3 regions of the Comamonas sp. GW821-FHT11H03 genome follow, and region 2 is predicted to be linked to each of the others. Evidence: predicted binding sites of a transcription regulator. Region 2 holds the regulator's gene; each other region holds the start of a gene.

What was found. Region 2 encodes sigma-54, which starts transcription at its own class of promoters, with help from an activator protein. Its sites were predicted from a motif close to TGGCANGNAANCTGCTTT; they were not measured.
Region 1: the regulator sigma-54 is predicted to act here: its motif matches at 7,064-7,081, upstream of AC1RTQ_RS19215 (ammonium transporter).
Region 3: the regulator sigma-54 is predicted to act here: its motif matches at 5,308-5,325, upstream of AC1RTQ_RS17455 (BMP family protein).

Annotation. Positions count from the first base shown of each region.
Region 1 covers NZ_JBXARF010000009.1:101,812-112,347, reverse strand. Annotated here, with positions in the region: gene AC1RTQ_RS19240 (DUF3482 domain-containing protein) at 1-1,111, opposite strand, end outside; gene AC1RTQ_RS19235 (DUF2868 domain-containing protein) at 1,114-2,547, opposite strand; gene trpB (tryptophan synthase subunit beta) at 2,734-3,936, shown strand; gene AC1RTQ_RS19225 (glycerophosphodiester phosphodiesterase family protein) at 4,058-5,434, shown strand; gene AC1RTQ_RS19220 (hypothetical protein) at 5,449-5,769, opposite strand; gene AC1RTQ_RS19215 (ammonium transporter) at 5,796-7,028, opposite strand; gene cls (cardiolipin synthase) at 7,237-8,682, shown strand; gene AC1RTQ_RS19205 (C4-dicarboxylate transporter DctA) at 8,928-10,268, shown strand; gene AC1RTQ_RS19200 (GntR family transcriptional regulator) at 10,277-10,536, shown strand, end outside.
Region 2 covers NZ_JBXARF010000001.1:941,971-952,506, reverse strand. Annotated here, with positions in the region: gene argS (arginine--tRNA ligase) at 1-1,379, shown strand, start outside; gene AC1RTQ_RS04480 (SPOR domain-containing protein) at 1,480-2,184, shown strand; gene AC1RTQ_RS04475 (thiol:disulfide interchange protein DsbA/DsbL) at 2,297-2,947, shown strand; gene lptA (lipopolysaccharide transport periplasmic protein LptA) at 3,078-3,734, shown strand; gene lptB (LPS export ABC transporter ATP-binding protein) at 3,731-4,513, shown strand; gene AC1RTQ_RS04460 (RNA polymerase factor sigma-54) at 4,659-6,260, shown strand; gene AC1RTQ_RS04455 (aspartyl/asparaginyl beta-hydroxylase domain-containing protein) at 6,435-7,355, opposite strand; gene AC1RTQ_RS04450 (DUF711 family protein) at 7,489-8,721, opposite strand; gene AC1RTQ_RS04445 (tRNA-binding protein) at 8,779-9,117, opposite strand; gene AC1RTQ_RS04440 (THUMP domain-containing class I SAM-dependent RNA methyltransferase) at 9,297-10,536, shown strand, end outside.
Region 3 covers NZ_JBXARF010000008.1:17,794-28,329, forward strand. Annotated here, with positions in the region: gene AC1RTQ_RS17430 (LysR substrate-binding domain-containing protein) at 1-208, shown strand, start outside; gene ybiB (DNA-binding protein YbiB) at 267-1,280, shown strand; gene cobA (uroporphyrinogen-III C-methyltransferase) at 1,290-2,090, shown strand; gene AC1RTQ_RS17445 (acyl-CoA thioesterase) at 2,126-2,605, opposite strand; gene AC1RTQ_RS17450 (BaiN/RdsA family NAD(P)/FAD-dependent oxidoreductase) at 2,799-4,073, shown strand; gene AC1RTQ_RS17455 (BMP family protein) at 4,162-5,211, opposite strand; gene rpsU (30S ribosomal protein S21) at 5,730-5,942, shown strand; gene AC1RTQ_RS17465 (GatB/YqeY domain-containing protein) at 6,125-6,571, shown strand; gene AC1RTQ_RS17470 (LysR substrate-binding domain-containing protein) at 6,679-7,614, opposite strand; gene AC1RTQ_RS17475 (tartrate dehydrogenase) at 7,743-8,831, shown strand; gene AC1RTQ_RS17480 (DUF1801 domain-containing protein) at 8,954-9,415, opposite strand; gene AC1RTQ_RS17485 (LysR substrate-binding domain-containing protein) at 9,590-10,525, opposite strand.

The DNA.
Region 1 (10,536 bases), on a different contig from region 2:
CTCCCGCCATCAGATCGGCCCCCAGTCCTGTGGCCGCACCGGCAGTCAACGCCCCCCACAAGCTGGCCGCCTGCGCATCCACGGGCGTGGTGATCTGAAGCTCGTTGCGCAGTTGATCCTGAATCTGACTGGCCGCCTGACCGTCGAGTCCATGAATCTCGAGCAAGCGCTGGGTGGCCTGCACATCGGCCTGACGCAAAGCCTGCATCAGCCGCTGAACGGCTGCCTTGGCTTGCGTTCCGAGCCGCTCTTCACCCTCTGCCGATTTGCCCAGTTTGGTGGTGAGCTGGCTCAGGCTTTGCCAGGCACGCGCCAGCAGCTTGCCTTGCTCAGGGTCGAGCTTTTCATGCAGCCCCGCTGCCGCCAGCAACTGATCTGCCATGACCGCCAGGCTCGCCTGCTCGCGCTGTTGCTGCTGCCAGGCCCGCTGCTCCAGCAGACGCCGGTAGGCGGGCTGTTTGGACCGGGGCAACAGCGGCGCAATGCTTTGCATCATCTTGCGCTCATGCCACCAGCTGCGCGTGAAGGCATCCAGCACCAGCACGTCGCGCACCACGCTTTGAAAGCTCTGCGTCGCCTGCTGCCAGCGCCGCAAATCTTCCTGCGTCTGCTCTGCCGTGGTGTCGCTGCCGATCTGGTTGAGAAGCACGATGACCGGCTTGTTCAGCCAGGCCAGTATGTTCATCTCGGCGCTCCAGTAGCCGGCATCGGCCGGGTCTTCTGCCGCGTTGACGAGATAGAGCATCACATCCGCATGATCGCGCGCAGCAAGCAAGGCACGCTGGCTCAGGTAAAAAGGCTTGTCGCGCCAGCGGTCCCAGACATTGCTGAGAAACCAGCCCAGCGGATTGCCCTGCTGCCGCAGGCGCTCATAAAGCCGCACGGAGTCGCCGAAACCCGGTGTGTCCCAAAGCCACAACTCATCGCCCTGCTGCGTTTTCTGAAGCAGATAGCGCTGCGACTGCGTGGTCACATGGGCGGCGTCGTCAATCTCGCCGACATCGTCGGCCATCAGCGTACGGGTCAGCGTGGTCTTGCCGATATTGGTGTGCGACAAAAGACACCACTGAATGCTGTTGTCACTCGGAACCAGCACATTGTTCTCACTCATCATCACACTCCTGCGCCGGGCACCAGGGTCGCGTTCAGGCCCGCGCCGCGCACGAATTCCCGCCACAGCTGCTCGCGCTCCTGCACTCGCGCCGGGGCACCGCTGTTGCGCGCACGAAAATCCGCCGCCCATAGCCACACATCGGTCTGCGCGCCCCAGCGGTTCAATACCTGCGCCAGCAGCACGCCATGGATTTCCGCCTCCGGCGTGGCAGCCAGATTGAGCAGCAGCACCTGCTGTGCGTCAACGGCCGAAGCGTCCGGCAAGGGCGAGCCATAGGCCAGCACAGGCAGCAGCTCAAGCTGCGCACCAGCGCCGTAGCTCTGCGCCACATGGTTGCGCAGGGCGGCTTCGCGCTCGGGCGTGATGTCCAGGCTGTAGGGCTGCACCAGCAGCGCCGTTGCGCGCCCCGCCCAGTCACGCTGCAGCTTCTGGAAATAAGGCTGCTGCAGCGGCAAGGCCAGATGCTGGCTCAACCACCAGACCCTGGCACCCTGCCACAGCGCCAGCAGCAGGCGCGGCGCCACCACCATCAAGCCCAGCAGCCAGCTGTAGAGCTGCACCCAGCGTGGCCCCGCATCTGCGGCATCACCGGCCGACCAGCCCTGCAGCGCCTGGATCTGCGCCAGACTCCACGGTGCCAGACCCAGCAGATGCTGCACCGGTGCAAACAGCATGTTCAGACAGGTCTGCACGGCAGACGGCGAGAGGAAAGTGCTCTCCCAGCCCACTTGATATGCCCTGGTCAGGCCGGTCAGCCATAGCGATGCCAGCGCTCCCAGCGCCAGCATGGCGGCCCCCAGATGCAGGCACACAAGCCATTGCGCATGGCGTGGCCGCTGGTTGACCTGCCACCAGTTGCGCTCGAAGTTCAGCGCCATCTTGCGCAGCCCCGTGCCGCGCGAAACACTCCACCGCCTTGCCTGCAGTTTTTGCAGCCAGCCACCGGGCGCCGCTACGGCACCCTGACCCTGCCCAGGCTCCAGCGGTGCAGTCCCCGTCTTCCTGCGCCGCGCCAGGCTGCGCAACCAGGACAGTAGCAACAGCACATAGACCAGCAGATTCCACAGCACGATGCCGATCAGGGAGGCAGAGAGCAGGTCCACACGGTGCGGGTCTGTGATCGCATGACCCGCAAAGCCCAGCGCAAATGCCGCAGCCATCACGGCCAGCACCATCCAGCTTGAGATACCGGCGCGCTGCCGGGCCATCGCCCTTATGTCGGCAGGCAGCTGCGCTGCAGCAATCACGCGTTGTGCCCGCTCATGCAGAAAGCCTTCGAACGCCGCACGGCCGCCGCCCTTGACCTTGCCCTGGGCGTGCAGGCACTCCTGCGTGATGGCAGTGCAACGCTCGGCCGTGGGCAGCGCCTCGTGCGGAGATGCAGTTTCCAGAGCATGGGCAAAGACAATGTCGCGGGCTGAGCGGGCTTTCATGTCGCTATTGTGTTTCAGAGCAGAAGCTTGTTGCCGCCAATATCAAAACAATAGCTGTCAGCGCTTTCATCTTGAGGGCTGCGCTCCTTTCTGTGCCGATTCCATCCGGACTTGCCTGCAAGCGCCTTGAGCCCGCCGTGTGCTATGAATGCAGCTTCGCTGCACCACACACCAAGGAGACAAGCCATGACCCAGAACCCCCAGGCCATGCCCGATGCGCAAGGCTTCTTCGGCCCCTACGGCGGCCAGCTCGTGCCGCCAGAGCTCAAGCAATGCATGGACGAGATTGCCGCAGCCTACGAAGAGATCGTCAAGCGCCAGGACTTCCAGGACGAGCTGGCCGCGCTGTTTGCCGACTATGTGGGCCGACCCAGCCCCATCTTTCATGCCAAGCGCCTGTCCGATCAACTGGGCGGCGCGCAGATCCATCTCAAGCGCGAGGATCTGAATCACACGGGCGCTCACAAGATCAACCACTGCCTGGGCGAGGCGCTGCTGGCCAAGTTCATGGGCAAGAAAAAAGTCATTGCCGAAACCGGCGCCGGCCAGCATGGCGTGGCCCTGGCCACGGCCTGTGCACTGGTGGGCATTCCCTGCGAGATTCACATGGGCCAGGTGGATATCGAGAAGGAACACCCCAACGTCACCAAGATGCGTATTCTGGGCTGCAATCTGGTGCCCGTGACGCGCGGCGCAGCCACGCTGAAGGAGGCCGTGGACAGTGCCTTCGAGGTCTATCTGCAAGACCCCGTCAACACCATTTACGCAATTGGCTCGGTGGTCGGCCCCCATCCCTTTCCCATGATGGTGCGGGACTTCCAGTCCATCGTCGGTCGTGAGGCGCGCGAGCAGTTCCAGAGCCGGCATGGCAAGCTGCCCGACCATGTGGCGGCCTGCGTGGGCGGGGGCAGCAATGCCATGGGCATCTTCACGGCCTTCCTGGGTGACGCATCCGTGCATCTGGTGGGCGTGGAGCCCGCCGGCGAGGGCGTGGACAAGCCCGGCCGCCATGCCGCCACACTGTCGGTTGGCAAGCCCGGCGAGATTCACGGCATGAAGTGCTATGTGCTGGAAAACGCCGACGGCACGCCAGCCGCCGTGCACAGCATTGCCTCGGGCCTGGACTACCCGGGCGTGGGCCCGCAGCACAGCTATCTCAAGGATATAGGGCGCGTGGACTACCAGTCCGTGGACGACCAAGAGTGCTTGAATGCCTTCATGACGCTGTCGCGTGTGGAGGGCATCATCCCGGCACTGGAAAGTGCACACGCCGTGGCCTGGGCCATGCGCGAAGCGCCGAGGCTTGGCAAGGACCAGCATATTCTGGTCAATCTCTCGGGACGCGGCGACAAGGATGCCGATTACGTCGCCAAGAAGCTGGGGCTGTAACAGCCGCATCCCGCACAGGGCTGCCGCCCCGGCAGCCTTGTGCTTCGGAGCGTGAACATGCTCTGATGACATGGTCACACAAGCGTCATCAACAACCGCAAGCATGAGGCGATGTCCATCCATGCCTGAACCCATGTCCCATACCCGCCACCCCGCCTTTGCTCTGACCTTGCTTGCCGCCCTTGCCCTGAGCGCCTGTGGCGGCGGAGACGGCCCGACGCCGGCACCTGCGCCGCAGTTTCTGACGCTGGACGGCAAGCAGCCCCAGGTCATCGCCCACCGCGGCTATTCGGGGCTGTACCCCGAGCAGACACAGATGGCCTACGAGAAAGCCATCGATGCCGGTGCCGACATGATCGAGCTGGACATGCACCTGAGCCGCGACTGCCAGCTGGTGGCACGCCACAACGCCTGGCTCAGCGACAGCACCAATATCGCCGAGGTCGCCAAGATCAATGCCTATGTGGCGGGCCGCAAGCGCAACACGCCCGGCGTGCTGGTCAACGTGAAGTACCCGGCCATTGCCGCCAACGGCCCCGCGCAGTACCTGAGCGACCGCATCGATCCGAACAATCAGAAGTCGGTGCTGCAGGCGCTGGTGGTCGATGGCGAGGACCACACCGGCGACTGGTCCATCTCGGACTTCACCCTGCATGAGCTGCGCACGCTGTTTGGCGGCACCACGCTGGACAACCGCGCCGATCGTCCCAGCGAATGGAATGGCAAGCTGCCGCTGATCAGCGCCCAGGATGTGATCGATATCGCGCTGGCCAAGGGCAAGGCGGCAGGCCGCACGATTGCCGTCTACGCCGAGACCAAGAATCCTTACTGGAACAACCAGCAGGCCATTGCCAACAGTTGCGGCACGGGCGAGCACCCGTTCGAAGATGCCGTGATGGCGCTGCTGGACAGCAACAACCTCAACCGCAAGGAAGCGCCCATCTACATCCAGAGCTTCGACCCCGACAGCCTGAAGTACCTGCGCAAGGCGGGCATGCAGGCCAAGGCGGTGCAGCTGATTGATGGCAACGACTACAACTTCAGGGACGGCTCCGTAGGCTATATCACCGCCGACGAATGGACCTTCATCAGCGGCCGCCCCTATAGCTGGACTCTGGCCGGCGATGCGCGCACCTTCGCAGTCATGCAGACGCCGGCAGGCCTGGCCGAGATCAAGACCTATGCCGACGGCATCGGCCCCTGGAAGCCCCAGGTGCTGGCCCATTCCGTCGTTCCGTACAAGGACGGCGCTGGCCTCAAGGACGTCAACACGCTCAAGGACACCGGCCTGATCGCCAACGCGCACAAGGCCGGCCTGGTGGTGCACAGCTTTACCTTCCGCAGCGAGGCCAGCCGGCTCGCGGGCATCTTCAAGGGCGACCCGCTGCAGGAATATCTGCCTTACTACCGCCTGGGCATTGACGGCGTGTTCACCGACTTCACGGCCGATGGCGTGAAGGCCCGCGATGCCTATATTGCCGAGCTGAAAAAGCAATAGGCCAGGCTTGTGCCTCAGCGCAGACCGCCGATATAGCGTGCCGAGGTGCGCAGTATCTCGGCGGCCTTGGCGGTGACGGAGCCGTCGCTCTGCGCGGTCCCGGCAGGCGCTGCATGCCGGGGCTTGTCGCAGCTCCAGCTGTCCTGCAGACGCCGGGCCAGGCGCGCCAGCTCCTCGTCCTGTTGCTCTCGTGCATGCTCCAGCGCAAAGGCAACCATGGCCTGTGCGTAGGCCTGGTTGCAGGCCATCCACTCGGTATCGGTCACCCGGCCCGTCTTGCGGCGCAACACCACATGCAGATGTGCAGCCACCGCCACTCGCTCGCTGTCCTCCATACATCGCTCCAGTCTTTGATGGACCACTAGTGCTGACGCTCCAGATGCAGGCTGATATCCAGGCCCTCCATTTCCTGCACGGCATCCACCCGCAACGGCATCAGCAGACGGATCAGCACCAGCAACCCGGCCGTGGCTGCGCCGCTGTAGGCAGCCACCGCTGCCACCGCAATCAGCTGATTCAGCACCGTGGCGCCTGTGCCTGCGATCAGGGGGTCGGCAAACACCGCCGTGAGGATGGAGCCGGCAATGCCGCCCACACCGTGCACGCCGAAGACATCGAGCGAGTCGTCGGCCCCCAGCCGGCGCTTGAGCCAGGTTGCGCCCCAGAAGCACAGGGCGCCCGCAATCAGGCCTATCCACACCGCACTGCCCACCTGCACAAATCCGGCGGCAGGAGTGATGGCGACCAGACCGCCCACCATGCCCGAGAGCAGTCCCAGCAAGGTCGGAGCGCCGCGAACCAGCCACTCCACCACCATCCATGCCAGCCCGGCGGCCGAGGCCGCCACCAGCGTGACCACAAAGGCCAGCGCTGCACGCCCGTCTGCGGACAGGGCCGATCCGGCGTTGAAGCCGAACCAGCCGAACAGCAGCAGCGCCGTGCCCATGGCCGTCCAGCCCAGGCTGTGCGGCTCGAAGGGCTCGGTGCCATAGCCACGCCTGCGCCCCATCATGAAGGCACAGACCAGCGCCGCCACGCCCGCATTCACATGCACCACGGCACCGCCGGCAAAGTCCAGTGCGCCCAGCTGGTTCAGCCAGCCGCCGCTCTCCCACACCCAGTGCGCCACCGGTGCATAGACCACCACGCTCCACAGCGCGGCAAACACCAGCAGGGCCGCAAAGCGCATGCGCTCGACCACGGCCCCCACGATCAGCGAGGTGGTGATGATGGCGAATGCGGCCTGGAACAGGGCATAGGCCGCTTCGGGCAGATGCGGCGCCAGATGGCTGACCGAGATCACGCTGCGCCGGCCATCAAAGTGCAATGAGGCAAACCAGGCGCGCCCCAGATTGCCCAGCCAGGCAGACTCGGCAGTAAACGCGAGCGAGTAGCCCAGGCCGAACCAGGTCAGGGTCACCACACAGGCCACCGCGAACACGGCCACCATGGTGTTGACCACATTCTTGCGACGCACCAGCCCCGCATAGAACAGGGCGATGCCCGGCAAGGTCATCAGCAAGACCAGCGCCGACGCAACCATGACCCAACCCGTATCTGCCTTGTCGATGGCAGTCAATGGCACCATTTCCATGCACTCCCCCCTGCTTGTTTGCTTTGACAAAGAAGGAAGCAGGTTCCATGCCAGTGCCGTGTCCATCTTCTGTCGCTGCATTACTGATAGCAGGTAGCGTTTTCCCATCAAAGAGTTCAAGCTCGCCGCATATGAATCAGGGCTTGCAGCTTGTGCTTGGGGCAGAGCCCGTTATGCTCGACAAGGTCCATCGTTGCTGCACTGATTCATGACCTGGCTGCTGCTGACTCTTCATGTATTGCTGATTGCCGGTTTCGGCCTGCGCATCCTGCTGCGCCGGGACATGCGACCCGACGTGCGACTGGCCTGGCTCATGGTCATCGTGCTGCTGCCCTATGTGAGCTGCCTGCTGTACTACCTGTTTGGCGAAGTGGCCCTGGGCCGCGTACCAGGCCGCAGAAGACTCAATGTGCGCCAGTTCTGCCAGTCCCGCAGCGGCGCCGCGGCTGATGCCGGCCGCAGCCCGCAGGCACTGCCGGCCATTCCCGATCAATGGCTGCCGGCCTTCCGCTATGCCTCCTCCATCAACGGCTTTGTGCCGCTGCCCGGCCACAGGGCCGAGTTGATGCGCGATGGCGCACATGCCCGTGCGCAGATGCTGGCCGACATGGATGCCGCACGCCACGAGATCAATGTGCTGTACTACATCTGGCTGGACGACAGCACCGGCACCGATGTGGCCCATGCCCTGATGCGTGCCGCACAGCGCGGCGTGACCTGCCGGGCCATGGTCGACGGACTGGGATCGCGCGCACTGACGCGCTCGCCACTGTGGCAGCAGATGCGGCAGGCCGGCGTGCACCTGGCCATTGCCCTGCCCATCAGCAATCTGCTCAAGGTCATGCTGACCAGCCGCATCGACCTGCGCAACCACCGCAAGATCACGCTCATCGACGGCAGGATCTTCTATTGCGGCAGTCAGAACTGCGCCGACGAAGGCTTTCGCATCAAGTCTCGCTATGCCCCCTGGGTGGACATCATGCTGCGCCTGCAGGGGCCCGTGGTCACGCAGATGCAGCAGGCCTTTGCCAGCGACTGGGCGCAGTCCGATGCGCGCTTTGCACCACCGGCAATCGAGGCCGAGGCCGGCGCTGCCGCTGACGACGGCTTCCATGCCGTTGCGATTGCCGAAGGGCCGACGGAAAGAGCACGCTCTACACCCCAGCTGGTTGCCTGCCTGCTGGCCTGTGCGCAGCGCGAGGTCGTGATCTCCACCCCCTACTTCGTACCAGACAGCACGGTGCTCGATGCCTTGTGCGCCGCCGCGCTGCGCCAGGTGCAGGTCACGCTGATCCTGCCCGCCCGCAATGACTCCTGGATCGTCGGCGCAGTCAGTCGCAGCCACTACTGGCGGCTGCTGAGCGCCGGCATCCATATCCACGAATTCCGCCCCGGCCTGCTGCATGCCAAGACCCTGTGCCTGGACGGCTCGGTCAGCCTGATCGGCTCCACGAATCTGGATCTGCGCAGCTTTGACCTGAACTTCGAGAACAATGTGCTGCTGCACGACGAAGCCATCACCGAGGCCATCCGTCAGCGCCAGCAAAGCTATCTGCGCGATTCCGATGCGGTGACGCTGGAACAGGTGCGTGCCACTCTCTGGCGCAAACGCATCTGGGACAACCTGCTGGGTGCACTGAGCCCGCTGCTGTAAGCCTCATGCCCTGGCTTTGGGCATGCGCTGCGCCCGCGCACCACGCGCGTGCATGCCTGCGCGCCCTCTCGCACCAAGGCGGAACGCCCTTTTATTTCATACGTGAAAGTCAGGGCTGATCCTCCCCTAATTGATGCAAATCTGCAGGAATACCCTCTGCTGGCACGCCTTTCGCTTGCCTACATTCTTGTATTCAAGTTTCAGCCAACTTGCATACAAGATTCCACAACTTGCGAAAGACGACTATGCGCCGCTTTGTCAGATCACTGTTCGGACAGGTAGTGATCGCACTCATACTGGGTGTGCTCGCCGGACTGCTGGCCCCTGAATGGGCCGTGAAACTCAAACCCCTGGGCGATGGCTTCATCAAGCTCATCAAGATGATCATTCCCATACTGGTGTTCTGCGTGGTCGTGCACGGCATTGCCGGCGCGGGCGACCTCAAGCGCGTCGGTCGCGTGGGCGTCAAGGCCCTGATCTATTTCGAGGTGCTGACCACCATCGCCCTGGGCATGGGCCTGGTGCTGGCCTTTGTCTTCGAGCCCGGCGTGGGCATGAACGTGGACACCAGCAAGCTCGACGCCTCGGCCATGGCGGCCTACGCCAGCAATGCCGACAAGCTGACCAGCGGCGGCACGGTGGACTTTCTCATGAAGCTCATTCCCACCACCGTGGTGGAGGCCTTCGCCAAGGGCGACGTGCTGCAGGTGCTGCTGTTCGCCGTGCTGTTCGGCTGCGCGCTGACCATGCTGGGCGAGCGCGGCAAGCCCGTCTCTGATCTGGTGGACGCCTTGTCCATGGCCCTGTTCAAGGTCATGGGCATCATCATCAAGCTGGCACCGCTGGGCGTGCTGGGCGCCATCGCCTTCACCGTGGGCCAGTACGGCATAGGCTCGCTCAAGCAGCTGGGCATGCTGGTGGCGCTGTTCTACGTCTCGGTGCTGATCTTCGTGTTCGTGGTGCTGGGCCTGGTGATGCGCCTGTCGGGCTTCAGCCTGATCAAGCTGCTGCGCTATCTGCGCGAGGAGCTGACCATCGTCTTCGCGACCACCTCGTCCGACAGCGTGCTGCCCCAGATCATGGCCAAGCTGCGCAACATGGGTGTGCGCGACTCCACCGTGGGCCTGGTGATTCCCACCGGCTACTCCTTCAACCTGGACGCGTTCTCCATCTACATCACGCTGGCTGCGGTCTTCATCGCCCAGGCCACCAACACCCCGATCAGCATGTCCGACCTGCTGACCATTCTGGCCATCGCGCTGGTGACCTCCAAGGGCGCACACGGCGTACCGGGCTCGGCCATCGTGGTGCTGGCCGCCACCTTGCACGCCATTCCCGCCATCCCTGCGATCGGCCTGGTGCTGGTGCTGTCGGTGGACTGGTTCATGGGCATTGCACGCGCTCTGGGCAATCTGATCGGCAACTGCGTGGCCACCGTGGCGATTGCAGCCTGGGAGGGCGACATCGACCGCGAACGTGCCCATGCGGTACTTGACGGCAAGGCCGAGCCACTGACCCAAGAAGAAGACCATGCATCTGCTATCGTGCCGCCTGTCATAGTCCCCATCCCTCACTCTAGCCACTGAACCAAGCAATGACTCCTGCCTCTCCACAACACATCGCGGAACGCGTTGTCGAAGCCATCCTGGCCCAGAAGCTGGCACCCGGCGAACGACTGGGAGAGCAGGAGCTGGCCAACAACTTCGACGTCAGCCGCACCGTGGTGCGCGAAGCGCTGATGCAGCTGCAGGCCCGTGGCTTTGTCCAGGTTCAGGCCCGCAGGGGCTGGTATGTGGTCCAGCCCTCGGCGGCCGAGGCCATGGACGCGTTCTCTGCCCGGCGGATCATCGAGAC
Region 2 (10,536 bases):
TCGGCTACCAGGCCGATCGCGGCGAGAACATCCTGGTCGAGTTCGTCTCTGCCAACCCCACAGGCCCTCTGCATGTGGGTCATGGCCGCCAGGCGGCGATCGGCGATGCCATCAGCAACCTCTATTCCACCCAGGGCTGGAAGGTTCACCGCGAGTTCTATTACAACGACGCGGGCGTGCAGATCGACACCCTGACAAAGAGCACCCAGCTGCGCGCCAAGGGCTTCAAGCCCGGTGACGAATGCTGGCCCACCGACAGCGACAACCCGCTGGCCAAGAATTTCTACAACGGCGACTACATTGCCGACATCGCCAAGGCCTTCCTGAACAAGGAAACCATCAAAGCCGATGACCGCGAGTTCACCGCCAATGGCGATGTCGAGGATTACGACAATATCCGCCAGTTCGCCGTGGCCTATCTGCGCAACGAGCAGGACAAGGACCTGCAGGCGTTCAACCTCAAGTTCGACGAGTACTACCTCGAGTCCAGCCTGTACGAAAACGGCCATGTCGAAGCGACCGTGAACCGCCTGATCGCCAACGGCAAGACCTATGAGCAGGACGGCGCGCTGTGGCTCAGGTCCACCGACTACGGCGACGACAAAGACCGCGTGATGCGCAAGACCGACGGCGGCTACACCTACTTTGTCCCCGATGTGGCTTATCACATCCAGAAGTTCAAGCGTGGCTTCACCAAGGTGGTGAACATTCAGGGTACCGACCACCACGGCACCATTGCCCGCGTGCGTGCCGGCCTGCAGGCTGCCGATGTGGGCATCCCCGAGGGCTACCCCGACTACGTGCTGCACACCATGGTGCGCGTGGTGCGCAACGGCGAAGAGGTCAAGATCAGCAAGCGCGCCGGCTCCTACGTCACGCTGCGCGACCTGATCGAGTGGACCAGCAAAGACGCCGTGCGCTTCTTCCTGCTCTCGCGCAAGCCCGACACCGAGTACACCTTCGATGTGGATCTGGCCGTGGCCCAGAACAACGACAACCCCGTGTACTACGTGCAGTACGCCCATGCGCGGATCCAGTCCGTGCTGCGCGCCTGGCAGGAGGCCGGTGGTGCAGGGCTGGCGACGCTCAAGGATGTCGACCTGTCCGCTCTGGAAGGCCCGCAGGCCCAGGCCCTGATGCTGCTGCTGGCCAAGTACCCGGAGATGCTGACCGCTGCTGCCGAAGGCAACGCGCCGCACGACGTGACCTTCTACCTGCGCGATCTGGCCTCCAGCTATCACAGCTACTACGACGCAGAGCGTATTTTGGTGGATGACGAAAAGGTCAAGCTCGCACGTCTGGCCCTGGTCGCTGCCACAGCCCAGGTGTTGCACAATGGTCTGGCGGTGCTGGGTGTGAGCGCACCCGAGCGCATGTAATCCCAGTTTCCTGTCCATCGCTCGCCCTGCCGGCCTGCCTGTCAGGGGGCGATGGATCTGAGAATGGAATAACTGAAGCAGAAAGCGTTAAGCGACTGATATGAAGAACCAGCAACGCGGTGGAACCATCCTGGGGCTTATCTTTGGCATGGTCATCGGTCTGGCTGCGGCTTTGGCCGTGGCCATCTATGTGACCAAGGTGCCGGTGCCCTTCCTCAACAAGGGTGGAAACAACACTCAGCGCGATGCGGCTGAGGCCGAGCGCAACAAGAACTGGGACCCCAACGCACCTCTGCAGAGCCGCCAGCCTGCACCGCCCCCAGTGACACCACCAGTTCCTCCGAGCGACGTGACGGTGTCGCCGCCCACGCCTGCGGTACAACCTACTGCAACTGGCGGAGTCACCACGCCGCCGCCGCCCTCTACGCCGGAGAAGCCTGCCAAGCCTGCATCGGGTGATCCGCTGGGTGATCTGGTCAAGGAGCGCTCCGCCGCCGCCGACAAGGCTGAAAAGTCGCGTGCAGACAAGGAAAAGGCGGCCGCGCAGACTGCATCCTCTTCGGACTCTGCATTCAACTACTTTGTGCAGGCCGGTGCTTTCCGCGGCCAGAGCGAAGCGGAAGCGCAGCGTGCCAAGCTGGCCATGCTGGGCTGGGAATCTCGCATCAGCGAGCGTGAGCAGAACGGCATCACCGTTTTCCGCGTGCGCGTGGGGCCGTTCAGCAAGCGTGACGACGCCGAGCAGCTCAAGGGCAAGCTCGATGGCGCGGGCGTGGACTCGACCCTGGTGCGCGCGGCCAGATAACAAGGCCCTTGCTTGAGATTTCAGGCTCGTGCCATTGGTAGTTTTGACAAAGCTGAACTTTTTTGGGCCTGTTGGCTCTGATACTGCAGACCTGATACAGGAGTTTGTTTAGATGAAACGTCGCGAATTCTCTCTGGCTGCCTCGGCAGCTGCTGCCGGTGCCCTGAGTCTGGGTGCCTCCTCCAGCTGGGCCCAGGGCGCTGCGCCCAAAGAAGGCAAGGACTACATCAAGCTCGGCAAGCCCGCCAGCGTGAGCGCGCCGGCCGGCAAGGTCGAGGTGGTCGAGTTCTTCTGGTACAGCTGCCCGCATTGCAATGTCTTCGAATCCCAGTTCGAAGCCTGGGCAAAGGGCCAGCCTGCCGATGTGGTGGTGCGCCGCGTGCCCGTGGCTTTCAATGCCTCTTTCGTGCCCCAGCAAAAGCTGTACTACGCCCTGGAGGGCATGAACCTGCTGCCCCAGCTGCACGCCAAGGTGTTCCGTACCATTCACGTGGATCGCAACCTGCTCAAGAACGATGACGCCATCTTTGACTGGGTCGGCAAGCAGGGCGTGGATCTGGCCAAGTTCAAGGAGGTCTACAACTCCTTCACTGTGGCCAATCAGGCGCGCAAGGCCGCTCAGCTGCAAAACGAATATGACGTCGAAGGCGTGCCCGCCATGGGCGTGGCCGGCCGCTACTACACGGACGGCACCAAGGCCGGCAATATGGAGAATGTGCTGCGCGTGGTCAATGCGCTGGTCGCCTCCAGTCGCAAGGCCTGAGATCAGGCAGCAGACGCCAGTGACGTTTGACGCCCAACGAGCCCGCCGTCGTGCGGGCTTTTTTATGGGTGTTTTTTACGCAAGTTGCAAAAAGGGAATGACTACAATGGATGCAAGAAACGTGCCTTCCATGAAAAAAACACTCCTACCTCTTGCGCTGGCCTGCGCCCTGGCAGCAGCGACCGGCATTGCTTATGCCGAAAAAGCCGACAGCGCCAAGCCCATGAATATCGAGGCGGATGCGCTGCGCCACGACGAGCTGCAGCAGACCAGTGTCTTCACCGGCAATGTGGTGATGACCAAGGGCACCATCGTGCTGCGCGGTGCTCAGCTCGATGTGCGGCAGGACGCCGAGGGCTATCAGTACGGCGTGGTCAAGGCCGAGGCCGGCAAGCGAGCCTTCTTCCGTCAGAAGCGCGATACGGTGGCCGGTCAGCCCGAGGAGTTCATCGAGGGCGAAGGCGAAGTCATCGAGTACGACGGCAAGGCCGATATCGTCAAGTTCATCCGTCGTGGCGAGATGCGCCGCTACCGTGGCGGTCAGCTCAGTGATCAGGTCACGGGCTCCATCATCATCTACAACAACATCACAGACGTCTACACGGTCGATGGTCAGAAGACCAGCGGTGGCCTGCCCAGCTCTTCCGTGGGGCAGGGCGGTCGTGTGCGCGCCATCATGGCGCCCAAGGACGGAACGCCGGGAGCCCAGCCCAAGCCTGCAACACCTGCCACGCAGCTGCGCCAGAGCATGACGCTGGGCGGCGAGAAAGCTGACGAGAAGAAATGAGCGAGCCGACTTTCTCCAGCAGCCGCAGCGGCGAGTCCGACAGCCGCCTGGAGGCCAAGCATCTGGCCAAGTCCTACGGCAGCCGCAAGGTGGTCAAGGATGTGTCCCTGTCCGTGCAAAAAGGCGAGGTGGTCGGTTTGCTCGGCCCCAACGGTGCGGGCAAGACCACATCGTTCTACATGATCGTGGGCCTGGTGCGCAGCGACGGCGGCGAGATCTTCATCGACGGTCAGCCGGTGGGCGGCATGCCGATTCACCAGCGTTCGCGCCTGGGCCTGTCCTATCTGCCCCAGGAAGCCTCCATCTTTCGCAAGCTCAGCGTGGAAGACAATGTGCGCGCCGTGCTGGAGCTGCAAAAGGACGAGCAGGGCAAGGCGCTGACGCAGGGCGAGATCGAAAAGCGCCTCACCGGCCTGCTGCAGGAGCTGCGCGTCGAGCATCTGCGCCAGTCGCCCGCGCTGGCCCTGTCCGGCGGTGAACGCCGTCGCGTGGAAATTGCCCGGGCCCTGGCCACGCAACCGCGCTTCATTCTGCTTGACGAGCCGTTTGCCGGCATCGACCCGATTGCGGTGATCGAGATCCAGCGCATCATCGGCTTCCTCAAGGAGCGCGGCATCGGCGTGCTGATTACCGACCACAATGTGCGCGAGACGCTGGGCATCTGTGACCACGCCTTCATCATCAGCGACGGCCATGTGCTGGCCGAAGGCACGCCCGAGGAGATCGTGGAGAACGCCGATGTGCGCCGCGTCTATCTGGGCGAACATTTCAGAATGTGATGACCCCTACGCTCCCCCACTTTGTCTGGTCGCTGCCCCCGGAAGGGACCCTGACCGGCTGCGCCGAGGTTTGCCTTGGGGCGGCCCGGCGGCAAACCCATGGCACTGTGCGCGTTGGCAATGATTGTCTGGGAGCCGCGCCTCGATGAAGCCAGGTCTCTCGCTACGCGTTTCGCAGCATTTGTCGCTTACGCCGCAGCTGCAGCAATCCATTCAGCTGCTGCAGCTCTCCACTCTGGAGCTGGCGCAGGAAGTCGAGCAGATGCTGGTCGACAACCCTTTTCTTGAACGTGCAGGCGATGAGGCCGAAGCCGCAGGAGATGCTCCTGTAGATGTAGCTGCTAGCGCCGGTGAATACAGCACTTCAGATAGTATTCATGCTGAAAAGGAGTCATTGCAGGCGCAACCAGCTACTGAAACGGTAGCGGAAGCGTCAACCCCCGAAACCCCTGAAACGCTGAACTGGGAGGCCGACGGCATGGACGGCCAGGACGGGGAGTGGGGCGGCGAATCGAGCAGCGAGTGGGATGCGCCCTCGGCCAGCAGCTCCACGCGCAACCGCGACGGCGATGACGAAACCGATGCCATCGATCTGGCGTGCGAGCACCAGAGCCTGACCGACTTTCTCCATCGTCAGGCGCTGAGCCTGCATCTGGGCGCGGCGGACATGGCGGCACTGCGCTTTCTCATCGAGTCGCTCAGCGAGGACGGCTATCTCGAGGATTCCCTGCAGGAGCTGGCGCAGAGCCTGGCCGGCGACGACCTGGAAGAGCGCGAGGAGCTGGAGCAGCACTTTGTCATTGCTCTGAAGCTGCTGCAAAGCCTGGAGCCCGTGGGCGTGGGGGCGCGTGATCTGGCCGAGTGCCTGCAGCTGCAGCTGCGCGACCTGATCCGCAACGCCGAGGACGAGGGCACGACCGAGGCGCATATGAACCGGTTGCTGCTGGCGCAATCCATCTGCGCGCAGCCCATGGACCTGCTGGCGCGGCGCGATCTGCGCAAGCTCACCAGCCTGTGTGGCGCACGCGAGGAGCAACTGCGCGAAGCCATGGCCCTGATCGCCAGGCTGGAGCCGCGTCCGGGGCGCCGCTTTGTCGACGTGGAGCGCCATATCGTGATACCCGATGTCATCGTGCGCCCGGTGCGGGCAGGCTCGGGCCGAGCGGACTTTTCCGTGCAGCTCAACCCCGATGTCATGCCGCGTCTGCGCGTGCACGACATCTATGCCAGCGTGCTTCGTCGCCACAAGAACAGCGACGGTCATGCGGCGCTGCAGCAGCAGCTGCAGGAGGCGCGCTGGTTCATCAAGAACATCCAGCAGCGCTTCGACACCATCTTGCGTGTTTCCGAAGCCATCGTGGAGCGGCAGAAGAACTTCTTTGTGCATGGCGAGCTGGCCATGCGGCCGCTGGTGCTGCGCGATATCGCCGACACGCTGGGCCTGCACGAGTCCACCATCAGCCGCGTGACCACGGCCAAGTACATGGCCACGCCCCAAGGCACCTTCGAGCTCAAGTATTTCTTCGGCTCGGGCCTGGGTACGGAAACCGGCGGCAGTGCCTCCAGCACGGCCGTGCGTGCGCTGATCAAGCAGTTTGTCGATGCCGAAGATGCCAAAAAGCCGCTATCGGATGCAAAACTAGCCGATATGCTCAAGGAGCAGGGCATCGAGTGCGCGCGCCGCACGGTGGCCAAGTACCGCGAGCAGCTGAAAATTCCCACCACCACGCTGCGCAAGGCGCTGTAGGGCGCCTCAGCCACAAAAAAGCCGCTGATGTATTCAGCGGCTTTTTGTTTAGAGCCATATGTCTTGATGAAGCAAGACCCAAGTGAGGGACAGCAAGCAAAGGCCGCCCTGCAGCGAAGATGTCGTCCCCTTCCGAAGAGAAAGGGGGAAGGCGCAAAGCGCCTCAGGGGGTTATCAAGAAACCAACCACCAGACAAACCAGACCAGCACGCCAATCATCAGCCCGAACTTGAGGACCTTGTAGAAGGTCGGATTCCAGTCGCGGAAGGCACGGCGGTACTTGCCGGCATAGAAGGAAATCTTGAACATCTTGCTGATCATGCCGCGCGGATCGCCCTCGTTGTTGGGCGAGCTGGCGGCGGCCACCACGTTCTTGCCCAGCCAGTGATTGAGCCACTGGGCAAAGCCATTGGTCATGGGGCGTTCCACGTCGCAGAACAGCACGATGCGGTTGCCCTCGCTGCGGTTCTCGGCCCAGTGCATAAAGGTCTCGTCGAAGATCACGCCTTCGCCTTCACGCCAGCTATAGGGCTGGCCGTCGACCTCGATCATGCAGCGGTCGTCGTTGGGGGCCAGCACGGCCAGGTGATAGCGCAGCGAGCCCGCATAGGGGTCGCGGTGCAGATTGAGCTTGGCGCCGGGCGGCAGCTCGGCAAACATGGCGGCCTTGACGCTGGGAATCGACTTCACCAGGGCCGTGGTCCTGGGGCACAGCTCCATGGCCGAAGGGTGGGCGTCGCCGTACCACTTGAGGTAGAAGCGCTTCCAGCCGGTCTTGAAGAAGGAGTTGAAGCCTGCGTCGTCGTTGTTGGCGGCGGCCTTGATCTGCATGTTCTTTTGCAGATTGACGGCTTCCTCGCGGATTTCACGCCAGTTGGCCTGCAGCGGTGCCAGTTCGGGAAAGGTGCTGGTGGGCAGATAGGGCGTGCGCGGCACCTTGCTGAACATCAGCATGAAGACGTTGAACGGCGCCGTGAACGTGGAGTGGTCAAACAGCTGGCGCAGCACCTTGTGGCGCACCTTGCCGCGCAGATGCATGTACAGCCCGCAGCCAAAGAAAAGCAGCACCAGTGCCAGAACGATAATTTTTGCCATAAGGACCAATTTTACCGGGGGCACCCCGGCGGTCACCATGGGGGCAGGTCAAACAGAACCGGGGTAGGGGAATATCAAAAGCAATAGCTGCAGGCGCTTGATGGTCAAGCGCAGCTGCCCGCTTGTCAGATGCTCAAGGCAGAGCCAGTACGGCGCAGTTGCACAGATCCGCGCTCTCGAAGGCCGTGGTGTCGCCCGCTTTGAGCCCCGGCACGGGGAACAGGCGTACCGTCAGCGGCTTGTTGAGGCGAAAAGCCATGGTGCCCGTGTCGCGCATGACGGCGGCGATCTGCTCGGCGCTGCTGTCGCCCGGCACGGGCACGGTATCGAGGCCGATGCCGCAGACGCTGCTGTAGGTCAGCAGGGCGCGGATATCAAACTCCTCATCGAGGCTGGCCTGGGCCAGGCCCTCGTCCTCGGTGACTGCCAGCATCAGGCCGCTGAAGCCGATTTGCGTGACGCCGCTGACCGATTTGAAGACTCGCGTCAGCAGGGCCGAGGCCTCCACCGTGCCGCTGGCGCCGAAATGGGGCACGCCCAGCAGTTGGTAGACATCGACCATGGAGGCGCAGGACTTCGAAGGCGCAGCCGAGGTGTCCATGCCCGCGATATGCCAGCCCTCGGCCAGCGTCACACCGTCGGCGCAGCGCTGGATGGTGGTGGCATGCTCGTTCAGGGTCTGGCTCAGGCGCTCGAATGCGAGCCTGAACCATGCCGCGTGATCGAGCTGCAGGCGCTGGTGCTGCAGCTGCTGCAGTTCAGCCACCATGAGGTCTGGCGTTTCCAGACCCAGCACCAGGGCGCCGTGGTGCTGGCCGCGGTGGTAGCTGGCCGGGAAATAGGGAATGCCGGGCGCGCAGTTGAAGTTGACCGTGAAGTTGAAATTGCCTTCGCCGCGCGGCGTGGTGCGCGCGATTTGCTGAATTGCCTGCACGCTTTGGGCCAGCAAGCCGGTCTGCACAAAGCCATGTTCATCCAGATCGATATTCACGCAGGCGTTGCACAGGTCGCCATAGGCGGCAATCAGCTGCGGCAGCAGGGCCACTTCCTGCGCATTGCGCGCTTCGCCCACGGCAAAGCGGATGCGGCGTTTGCCGGTGTTGATGGCCTTGAGCGTTTCGGCAATGCGCTGCAGGCCGGCGAGGGCGCCGTCTATGCCGCGGACGTCCAGATATTCGCCAAACGGGTTGCTCACGATGCGGATGGACTGCACCTGATAGCCCCGGGCCTCGATGGCATCGGCCACGGCATCGCATTGCTGCTTGGCCTGTGTCAGGCCCGCCTGCCACTGCGCCTCATCAGCGCTCAGGTTGACAAAGGCGGTGACGGTGCGCACGCGCACCAGCGGGTTGAAGCTGATATTCATAGCAGTATCCGTAGGCGGGAGAATGGCCGGCTGCCATTTTGCCTCTGAATATGCCGATCACAGCAGACGTGTGCCCAGCGGCACCTCCTTGTCGGGCACGCACAGGGCCACGGCTCCCGTGGCGTCGTGAAAGCCGGTCACAAGACATTCGCTCATCAAAGGCCCAATCTGCTTCTTCGGAAAGTTGACCACGGCCACCACCAGCCGTCCTATCAGCTCCTCGGGCTGGTAGTGGGCGGTGATCTGCGCGCTGGACTTGCGCTGGCCCAGCTCGGGACCCAGGTCCACCAGCAGCTTGTAGGCGGGTTTGCGGGCCTCGGCAAAGACCTCGGCCTGCAGCACGCGGCCCACGCGCAGTTCCACCTTCATAAAGTCGTTCCAGCTGATTTCTTCCATGTCGTCATCGCTCCTTGGCCTGGCATCATGCCTCGGGCCCTGCGTGTATCTGTAGAGCAACGCTTGTCGTGCGCGGGCACCGGAAAAGGCCTAGCGCGTATGCTTATGCCCTGTAAAGCGCACAACAGGCTCCCGTGAGCGTCCGGCGCCTGCGCCACTGCTGGCGCGCACTGATTTCTATGAACCAACTGCATTTGTTTCTGCCCTGCGCCGCCGGCGTCGAGGGCTTTCTGGCCGACGAGGTCCACGCCATCACCGGCGCCAGCGGGCAGGATCTGCTCGTGGGCCGGGGCGGCGTCATGCTGCGCGGCATGTGGCGCGATGCCATGCTGCTCAATCTGCACAGCCGTCTGGCTCAGCGCGTGCTGATCGAGCTGTCGCACACCATGTACCGCAGCGAGAACGATCTGTACCGAGCCGCCAGCGAGGTGGCCTGGGAGATCTGGTTTAGCCCCAAGGAAACCTTCAAGATCGAAGTCACGGCCCAGCACAGCCCGCTGACCAGCCTGAACTTTGCGGCGCTCAAGGTCAAGGACGCGATTGCCGACCGTTTTCGCGCCAAGCGCAACGGCGTGCGCCCCAGCGTGGAGACCCATCACCCCGATGTGCGCGTGCACCTGCACCTGACGACCGACGGCGCCACCCTCTATATCGACACCTCGGGCGAGGCGCTGTTCAAGCGCGGCTGGCGCGAGGACAAGGGCGATGCCCCGCTCAAGGAAACCCTGGCCGCGGCCATGATTGCTGCCTCGGGCTGGAACCCGCATGGCGACAACCCCCAGCCGCTGTACGACCCCTGCTGCGGCAGCGGTACCCTGGTGATCGAGGCCGCGCAGATCGCGCGCAAGATTCCGGCCGGCATTCTGCGTCGCTTTGCGTTCGAGAAGCTCGTGCCTTTTCAGCGCCATGTATGGGAAGCCATGCTGGATGAGGCCGAGAGCCAGATCCTGCCTGAATCACCGGTGGGCATTTACGGCTCGGACATCGCCTTCCGCATGGTGGACTTTGCCCAGCGCAATGCCGAGCGTGCGGGTGTGTCCGACACGGTCAGCCTGCGCGGCGGTGATGCCTTGCAGCGCATGCCGCCCAGCGAGCAGCCGGGCATGATGCTGCTGAACCCGCCCTATGGCGAGCGTATTGCGGCCGCCGGCAGCGCAGGCCGCAATGCGGCCGAGCGCATGGGCCAGGTCGAACGCGCAGGCCGTGAAACCGCGCAGACCGAGGACGGCGGCGAATTCTTTAGTCAGCTGGCCAGCCATTGGAAAAAGAACTACAGCGGCTGGAGCGCCTGGATGCTGACGCCCGACCTCAAGCTGCCCAGCAAGATGCGCCTCAAGGAGTCGCGCCGCACGCCCATGTGGAACGGCCCTATCGAGTGCCGTCTGTTCTGCTTCGACATGATCAAGGGCGCGGTCAAGC
Region 3 (10,536 bases), on a different contig from region 2:
CGCGATGTTCCACCGCGAGCAGATCGTGTTCCGACCGCTTCGCGCTTCGCGCCAGGTCAGCCGGCTCGCCGTCCTGGCGTCTGCCCAAGCGCTCAAGAGCAACCCCATGCTGGACCTTGTCGCCCAGCTCGCGCAATCCCAGCTGCAGGCCCTGGCTGCACAGCTGGCGCAACGGGGAGCGACGGCTTCTCGACCACGGCCGGTTTGATTTATATAACCAAATCGTCTGACAACTCATGGTTTTTATAGCGACAATTGCGTTAATCATGAGCATCAGCCACTACATCAAGGAAATCGGTCGCGGCACCAAGGGCGCGCGTTCTCTTTCGCGGGCTCAGGCCTGCGATCTGATGGGGCAGGTGCTGGACGGCAAGGTCAGCGATCTGGAGCTGGGCGGCTTTTGCATCGCCATGCGCTTCAAGGGCGAAAGCGCCGAAGAGCTGGCAGGTTTTCTCGACGCCACCCAGCAGCGCCTGCCCGTGTGGCCGCAGGCCCATAAGGCCCGGCCCGTGGTCATCATCCCCAGCTACAACGGCTCGCGCAAGCTGGCCAACCTCACGCCGCTGCTGGCAGGTCTGCTGGCACAGCAAGGCCTGCCCGTGCTGGTGCACGGCAGCCATACCGAGGACAAGCGCCTGGGCACGGCCGAGGTGTGGCAGCAACTGGGCTGGACGGCCATCGAACGCCCCGTCGCCCTGGCGCCTGGCGACAAGGTCTGGATGCAGACCCGTCACCTGCTGGCACCGCTGGATCGGCTGCTGCAGATTCGCCGCCAGATGGGCCTGCGCAACCCCGCGCACAGCATCGTCAAACTGCTGGACCCTATCCACGGCAGCAGCACCGCGCAATCCGGGCTGGTGCTGGCCAGCTATACCCACCCGGCCTATGCCCAGCCCATGCTCCAGACGCTGGCCATGCGCGCGAGCAGTGCGCTGCTGGTGCGCGGCACGGAAGGCGAGGCCGTGGCCGCCCCCCACCGCGAACCCGTGAGCACGGGAGTGATTGCCGGAGAAATCTGCTTTGAGCGCTCTTCCCTGCACAGCAGCCAGCTTGCCTCGGGCACTGAGAGCAGCGCCCCGCAGCAAGATCTGAATGCCGAGCAGACAGCCCGGCTGACGCTGGACATATTGAGCGGCCGGCTTGCTGTGCCGGCCCCCATTGCGCAGCAGCTGGAACAGATACAAGCCCTGCACCAGGCCATGCAGGCCACAGATGCCGCCGCCAGCCGCGCCGCACTGCAAGCCTATAACCGCAGCCCCGACTGCCGCAGCCCCGACTGAGACCCCACAATGACTGCCATCTCTCACAACCCCAATCACCGCGGCTCATGCACCCTGGTGGGCGCCGGCCCTGGCGACCCCGAGCTGCTGACCATCAAGGCCGCCAAGGCCATTGCCTCGGCCAGCGTGTTGTTTGTCGACGATCTGGTCAGCGATGGCGTGATGGGCCATGCCTCGCCCAGCGCCCGCGTGGTCTATGTGGGCAAGCGCGGCGGCTGCAAGAGCACCCCCCAGGCCTTTATCGAAAAGCTCATGATTGCCGCCGTGCAGGACGGCGAACGCGTGGTGCGCCTCAAGGGCGGAGACCCCTTCATCTTTGGCCGTGGCGGCGAAGAGGTCGAACATCTGCGTGAGGCCGGCATCGAGGTGGATGTCATCAACGGCATCACCTCCGGTCTCGCGGGCCTGACCAGCCTGGGCGCCCCGCTGACCCACCGCGACCGCGCGCATGGCGTGCTTTTCATGACCGGCCATGCCAAGCCCGGCGACAGCGGCCCCGACTGGCGCCAGATCGCCGCCACGGCCCATGCGGCCAAGCTGACGCTGGTGATCTATATGGGAGTGAGCAGCGTCGAGCGCATCAGCGACGAGCTGCTCAGCAGCCTGCCCGGCAGCACGCCCGTGGCCGTGATCCAGCATGCCAGCCTGCCGCAGCAGCGCCATGCGCTGACTTTCCTGAAGGATTTGCCGCAGAGCATTGCCGATCATCAGCTGGGCAGCCCCAGCATCATCATCGTCGGCGATGTGGTCCAGGGCATTGCCGCCTGGCAGAGCCAGCCCCAAGCCTTGCCGCAATCAGCAGTGGCCTGAGCGAGGCCGCGCCCACACAGAAGCGGCGACGCGACTCAGGGAGTACGAGTCTCGGCAAAGCGCTCGGCCAGCTCCTTGCGCAGTTCCTTGCGGATGATGGCAGCGCCCCAGCGGCGCTTTTCCTCGTCGGTTTCGAGCTGCAGCGGGGGCACGGGGGCAGGCTTTTTGTCATCGTCCACGGCCACCATGGTGAAGAAGCAGCTGTTCACGTGGCGCACCACCTGGCTGCGAATCTCCTCGGCAATCACCTTGATGCCGATTTCCATGGAAGACTTGCCGGTGTGGTTCACGCTGGCCAGAAAAGTCACCAGCTCGCCCACATGAATGGGCTGCAGAAACATCACCTGATCCACGCTCAGCGTCACGACATAGCGGCCCGCATAGCGGCTGGCGCAGGCATAGGCGACCTGATCCAGCAATTTCAAGATGGCGCCCCCGTGCACATTGCCGGAGAAGTTGGCCATGTCAGGCGACATGAGCACGGTCATGCTCAGCTGGTGGGATGGTGTAGTCATGGGGCGCGATTCTAGAAGTGATCCATGGCACATGCAGACGCTTGACGCATATCCCAACAGGACAACGGGCTGACGGCTGCACAGGCATCACGATCCACGCATTTCGGGACTTTGTCAGCCCTTCAAGCCCCGGTGACCGGCCATCTGGGACAATGACCGGCTTTGTTGTTCGTGCTTCAGCGCCCTGCCCGCCGTGTCCTCCACCCCACAGGTCCCCTTCCAGATTTTTGACGCCATCATCATCGGCGCCGGTGCCGCCGGCCTGTTCTGCGCGGCCCAGGCCGGCCAGCAGGGCCTGAGAGTGCTGCTGATCGATCATGCGCCCAAGGTGGCCGAGAAGATCCGCATCTCGGGCGGCGGGCGCTGCAACTTCACCAACCGCGATCTGGACGTGCGTGCGCCGCACAAGCATTTTGTGGGGCAGAACCCTCAGTTCTGCCGCTCGGCCCTCTCGCGCTTCACGCCTGCCGACTTCATCACGCTGATGGACAGGCATGGCATTGCCCACCATGAAAAGCACAAGGGCCAGTTGTTTGCCGACCATTCGGCCGAGGACATCATCGCCATGCTGCTGGCCGAGTGCGCGGCAGGCGGCGTGCAGCGCTGGCAGCCTTGCCAGGTCAAGAAAGTCGTGTTTTCGCAGTCAAGCCAAGACACAGAAAGCGATTGCAGCTATCAGATTGAAACCGATCGCGGCATGGTGCAGGCCGCCAATCTGGTCATTGCCACCGGCGGTCTGAGCATTCCCAAGATAGGCGCCACCGACTTCGGCTACCGGCTGGCCCAGCAGTTCGATCTGCCGCTGATCGAGCGCACGCCCGGCCTGGTGCCCATGACCTTCGACGGCGAAGGCTGGCAGCCCTACGCAGGCCTGGCCGGTCTGGCCCTGCCCGTGGAAATCAGCACCGGCAGCAAAAAGGAGCGCATGAGCTTTCACGAGGATTTGCTGTTCACCCATCGCGGCCTCTCGGGTCCTGCGGTGCTGCAGATCTCCAGCTACTGGAAGCCCGGCACCCCGCTGCAGATCAATCTGCTGCCTGGCGTGGATCTGGCCGAGGTGCTGGCCCAGGCCAAGCTCCACTCGCGCAAGCTGGTGACCAACGAGCTGGCCGCCCACCTGCCCGCACGCCTGGCCGATGCCTGGGTCGGCCGCATGCCCGAGCTGCAGCGCCCCATCAACGAGGCCAGCGACAAGGCCCTGGCCAGACTGGCCGAACAGCTGTCGCGCTGGGAGATCACGCCCACGGGCACTGAAGGCTATAAAAAAGCCGAGGTCACGCTCGGCGGCGTGGACACCAAGGTGCTGTCCCAGCAAACCATGGAGTGCAAGAGCCGCCCGGGCCTGTACTTTATCGGCGAGGTGGTGGACATCACCGGCTGGCTGGGGGGCTACAACTTCCAGTGGGCCTGGGCCAGTGCCGCCGCCTGCGCCCAGGCCATGGCGGAAAAACAGTCAGTCCAGGCTTGAGCGACAGGAGCCGAAGCGGCAGCCCCCATGAAAAAAGGATGGGTGAACCATCCTTTTGGGCTGTCTGCGCCTGCGGCGCACCATCCGATCAGGCAGAAAACTCCTTGCCTTCATAGTGCTCGGGCACCTTGAGCTGCCCCGAGGCGATGGCAGCCGACGCCCTGGCCACGCGCTCGCGCACAGCGGCTGCCACGCCCTGGCCCATGGTCAGGCGTACGGCCGCCGGGTCGCTCAGGCCAATCTTGCGAATACCCGGGCCGGGCGCACCGCGCTGCTGCATGTCCTTGACGGCCAAAAACGCGCCAATGCCCACATCGGCCCAGGCGGAAGCGACAAACACCTGCGGCTCCACCGTGGTCCAGTCGATCACATTGCCGATCTGACGCGTGCCCGCCTCGCGGCAGGCCTGGGTCACGCCATCGCGGCCGGAGTTGAGCATGGTGAAGATCACATCGGCACCGGCAGCCATCTGGGCCTTGGCGATGCGGTGCGACAAGGCGTTATCGTCCTGATCGCCCGAAAAGTTCGTCAGCAATTGGACCCTGGGATCGGTATCGCGCACACCGGCCGCATAGGCGGCACGGCCCTTGAGCCCCGGTGGCACGCGAATGCCCGACATATGGCCGACCACCCCGGTTTTGGTGGTCAGGGCCGCCAGCACGCCGGCCAGATAGGCCGACTCCTCCTGCAGCACGTCATAGCTGCAGAGATTGCTCCCCTGCACCGCGCCCTGGGTCACGACGAACTGGGTCCTGGGAAAGCGCGCCGCGACTTCGGCTGCGGCCTGATTGTTCTGCCCGCCATGGGCAATCACCAGCTGCGCCCCCTGCTCCGCGAGCTGCGCGAGAGCCGGCACCAGCAACTCCTTCCTGGGTGCCATGCCGTCCAGAAAACGGATCTGCACGCCCAGCTCCTGACGCGCCTTCTCCAGACCGCGCCAGCCAGCCTCCATAAAACCCTTGTCGCTGCGCGAGCCCGCAAACAGACCGCCCACCACCAGGGAACTGCCGGACGCAGCAGGCCCGGAAACTCCGGCCCTGCCGGCACAGGCCGTCAATGCCAGCAAGCCCGGCACGGCGATGGCCGAAGCCATCCATTGACGACGCGAAATGAATGAGCAATGAGAAGCGCTGGACAAGATGGAAGCTCCTTGGACACGGAAAAAACAGCGACGCGTACTGGCACCAAGCCACTTGCCTTCTGACTTGAGTCAAGCAACTGAGTCTTCAAACTGTATGCAATTTCCGTGCACAAGATGCTCCACACAAACCCCAGCGCCCAGTTGCACTGGCACAGGCTTGAGGCCCGCCTGCCGAAGGCCTATGTATTGCACGCGTCAGAGGCATCAAGACAGGCATGAAGACGGGCACAAAGGCAGGCGGCATAAAGGCAGGCATAACGGCACAGCAGCGGTGCCTGAACCAGGCCTCAGACTGCGCAGCCGGTAGCAGCAAAGCCCTGCCATTCTGACGAGCGCAGACTTGCTTGGCCGTGCAATGCAGACGCAGCCCAAGTCTTGGTCTATAATGCTCGACTTTGCTGGCATTACCCCGTCGGCCATACTAGTTAAAAAGTGGCGGGGAAACCGCTGTTCACGGCTCTCAGGCCCGATCTTCCCGAGAACCCTCTGTCAGCACAGATATATCTGGAAATTAAATGACTACCATCCGCGTCAAAGAAAACGAGCCCTATGAAGTTGCCCTGCGCCGCTTCAAGCGCACCATCGAAAAGCTGGGTCTGCTGACCGATCTGCGTGCTCGCGAGTTCTACGAAAAGCCCACAGCCGAGCGCAAGCGCAAGAAGGCTGCTGCCGTGAAGCGTCACTACAAGCGCGTTCGCAGCATGCAACTGCCTAAGAAGCTGTACTAATCGTTGATTAGGACCAGTCGGCCTTAAAACAGCCGCAAACCCGCGCTCGGGACGCCAGGCGCGGGTTTTTTGTTTTCTGGCCACTGCCAAGCCTGCCCGGCCGCGCAGTGACCTCCCAGCGCATGGATAGTCAACGCCGTTCACACGGCGCACCACCATTCGCCCACCCCAAGGAGAAAGCCATGAGCCTGAAAGCCCAGATTACCGAAGACATGAAGACCGCCATGCGTGCCAAGGACAGCACACGCCTGGGCACCATCCGCCTGCTGCAGGCCGCGATGAAGCAAAAGGAAGTGGACGAGCGCATCGAGCTCGATGACGCAGCCGTCATCGCCATCGTGGACAAGCTGATCAAGCAGCGCAAGGACTCCATCGCCGCCTTCGAAGCCGCCAACCGCACCGATCTGGCCGATGTGGAAAAGGCCGAAATGGAAGTGCTCAAGGTCTACCTGCCCGAGCGCATGGGCGAAGCCGAGATTACCGCAGCCGTGCAGGCCATCGTGGCCGAGCTGGGCGCCTCCGGCCCCGGCGACATGGGCAAGGTGATGGGCGCCGTCAAGGCCCAGCTGGCCGGCAAGGCCGATATGGGCCTGGTGTCCGCCGCCGTCAAGGCCGCGCTGACAAAGTAATTGGCAACCGGCCTGAGCCGTCACGCGGCATCAGGCTCAAAAAGAGAAGCTGCTTGCGCTTGCTGTACATACATTTCAGATAATAAACACTCTGAAATTCATGTATATCAATCGATAGCAGCTTCTTTTTTCATAGCAATCCTGAATCCTTCTGGAGCTTGCCTGCCGAAGAACTCCTGCAGGAACTCGACGCAGACCCGCACCTTGGCCGAGCGCTCCAGCCGCGTCGGATAGACAGCCCAGATATTCGCCTGCTGCTGCCACTCAGGCAGCAGCTGCACCAGGCTGCCGGCCTGCAGATCGGCCGCCACATCCCAGAGCGAGCGCAGCACGATGCCATGGCCGTCGCGCGCCCATTGCACAGCCATCTCGCCATGATTGGTGGACAGCGGCCCGGTCACTTTGACGCTGCGCTCCTGACTGCCCGAGCGCAGCTTCCAGACACCAAAGGGGTGATCGCGCTCCTTGATGACCAGGCAGTCATGCGCGGCCAGCTCGTCCAGCGTGCGCGGGCTGCCGCGCCGCTGCACATAGGCCGGGGCCGCGCACAGCACGCGATGGTTGTCGGCCAGATGCCGGGCAATCAGATGCGGGGCGATCTCGTCGCCCACGCGCACATCGAGATCGAAGCCCTCGGCCGCGACATCGACGATGCGGTCAAACACTTCCAGGCGCAGCTGCAGCGCCGGATATTGCGCAATCAGCTGCGACAGCGCGGGCGCCACCACATTGCGGCCAAAGCCGAAGCTGGTGGACACCCGCAGCAGCCCGCGCGGCTGGCGGCGCGTCACATCCACCTCCTGCAGCAAATGCTCGACCTCGTCCAGAATGCGCTGCGCCCAGTGGTAGACGCGCTCGCCCTGCTCCGTGACAGCGACCCGCCGTGTGGTGCGATGCAGCAGCTTCACACCCAACTCCTGCTCCAGCAGACGGATGCGCTTGCTGACAAAGGCCGGCGACGCATTGTGCGCGGCCGCAGCCTCGGCAAAGCTGGCTTTGCGCACCACGGTGGTGAAGACACGCAGGTCTTCGGGAGAGGGCATTTTCTGCACAATCTGTAAACAATCAGGCCACGATCGGTCAATTGTATTCAGTTAAGTACGATGCAGAATACCGTCAGGCACAGGCCGAGCCGCTGCCTCGCCACCCAATACATTCACGAGAAAGCACCATGTCCACTCCCAAAAAGATTGCAGTCATCGCCGGCGACGGCATCGGCAAGGAAGTCATGCCCGAAGGCCTGCGCGCGCTGCAAGCCGCAGCCAGGCGCTTCGAGCTGCCGCTGGAGTTCCACCATTTCGACTGGGCCCACTGCGACTACTACGCCGAACACGGCCAGATGATGCCCGATGACTGGAAGGAGCAGCTTTCGGGCATGGACGCCATCTTCTTCGGCGCCGTGGGCTGGCCTGCCACCGTGCCCGACCATGTCTCTCTGTGGGGCTCGCTGCTCAAGTTCCGCCGCGAGTTCGACCAGTACATCAATCTGCGCCCGGTACGCCTGTTCGAAGGCGTGCCCTGCCCCCTGGCAGGCCGCAAGCCCGGCGACATCGACTACTACGTGGTGCGCGAGAACACCGAGGGCGAGTACACCGCCCTGGGCGGCATCATGTTTGAAGGCACGGACCGCGAGATCTGCATCCAGGAATCGGTCTATAGCAAGCATGGTGCCGACCGCCTGCTAAAGTACGCCTTCGATCTGGCGCAGAGCCGCGCCAAGAAGCACGTAACCCTGGCCACCAAGAGCAACGGCATCGCCATCAGCATGCCCTGGTGGGACAAGCGCGCTGACGATGTGGCCAAGGCCTATCCCGAAGTCACGCTGGACAAGCAGCACATCGACATCCTGACGGCACGCTTCGTGCTGCAGCCCGGCCGCTTCGACGTGGTGGCCGCCACCAATCTGTTTGGCGACATCCTGTCCGACCTGGGCCCCGCCACCACGGGCACCATCGGCCTGGCGCCGTCGGCCAACCTCAACCCCGAGCGCAGCTTCCCTTCGCTGTTCGAGCCCGTGCATGGCTCGGCACCCGACATCTACGGCAAGAACATCGCCAACCCCATCGCCATGGTCTGGTCGGGCGCGCTGATGCTGGACTTCCTGGGCCGCAGCGAAGGTGCCTGGCGCCAGGCCCATGACACCATCGTGGCCGCCATCGAGCACACGATCAAGGCCGGTCCGCTGACGCCCGATCTGGGCGGCAAGGCCGACACCACCGAGGTGGGCGAAGCCATCGCGGCTGCCATCGCCAAGGACTGATGGCTCCAGGCTGGCTGCGGCCGGCCTGATTCAAAATCAGAAGCACCCGTGCAGGCAGCACCTGCACCAGGGTGCTTTTCACGTGTGAACGCCCAAGGCCGACTGCGGCGGGGGCGCGGGCGTCAGAGCGGAGATTTGGCTTTGGCTTGCGAAGCCGGTTTTCTGGCCGACCGTGCCTGGGCATTGCGTTGGGCGGCGGCCCGCACCAGCGCCTGGAACGCTGCGGTGTCGAGCACTTCGCCAACATGCAGGTCTATGGCCCGGCGCGTGGCGCCTTCAAGACTGGCATTGAAAAGGCCGGCCGGATCGGCCAGGGCCGCGCCATGCGCAAAGGTCAGCTTGACCACGGTCTTGTAGGTCTCGCCCGTGCACAGGATGCCGTCCTGCGACCAAACGGGCGTACCGCGCCATTTCAGCTCTTCCACCACGGCGGGCAAAGCCTCGCGGATCAGCGCCCGCACGTGGGCCAGCGTAGCGCCGCGCCAGTCGTCCAGGCCGGCAATCCTGGCATCGATCAGAGCCGAAGCCTCGGGGCCGCTGACAGGCTCGACCGCAGGTGCTGGCATGGATGGCAAGGCAGTCATAGATGGGTCTCCATGGTTGGACCTGGAGCCATGTCCGGCACAGGGCTCAAGGACAGGGGGCCAAGGATTGCACCACAGTAGCACGCCAGCGCAGAGCGCCCCCAGAGGGCCTGCCCGCCCTACACCAGACTCATGCCAGACTCATGCCAGGCTCGTGCCCGGCTCGTGCCAGACTCAGCCCAGCTCCCCCGCGACCTCGCGCAGGCATTGCAGCAGCAAGCCCGTGGTCGGCGTCAGCGGCTGGCCGCGCAAGGTGATCAGCCCCACGGGCGGCAGATCTATGGGCACGACCAGATCCAGTATGGCCAGCGTACCCAGGGCGGCATGACAGCGGGCCACACCGCGCGCCATGAAGGCCACGGCGCCGCGCTGGTGCACAAAGGTCAGTTGCGAGAGAAAGGACGCAGTCTCCACGATGTCGACCGGCGGGTGCAGGCCGTGGGCATAGAACTGCTGCTCCAGCTTCACGCGCAGCGAGGCCCAGGGTGGAGGAAGCACACAAGGTGCTTCTGCCAGGGCCTGCCAGCTGGCCGCACCCGGCGCCAGCAGCGCATGACCGGGCCGCACCACGGCCACCATTGGGTCGTCGTACAGCGCCTCGGTCTCCAGGTCGGGCGCGGCATAGCCGGGCTCCAGCCGTCCCACGAACAGATCCAGCTCGCCCAGGCGCAGCTTGGGCAGCAGGCGCGTCAGATCCCCCTCCTCCACCATCACCGTGGTCTGCTCCGACCGCGCTTTTAACCGCTCCACGGCGCGCGCCAGCAACACGGGCGTGGCCACCACCATGGCACCCACACTGGTGCGCCCGCGGGCACCGCTGGCCTCGGCAGCCATCTCGTCGCGCGTGCGCTCGAAACCAGCCAGCACCGAGCGCGCAAAACGCACCATGCTGACGCCGGCTGCCGTGGGCTCGGTGCCGCGCGTGGAGCGCTCGAACAGTGCCATGCCCAGCATGCGCTCGATCTCGGCCAGGGTCTTGGAGACGGCGGGCTGGGTCACTGCCAGAAACTCGGCCGCACGGCCCAGGTGACGGAACTGGTCCAGCGCCACCAGCAGCTGCAGATGGCGCAGCTTGAGGTTGGAGCGCAGCACACGATCGATCTTGCTCATGGGGCTTCATT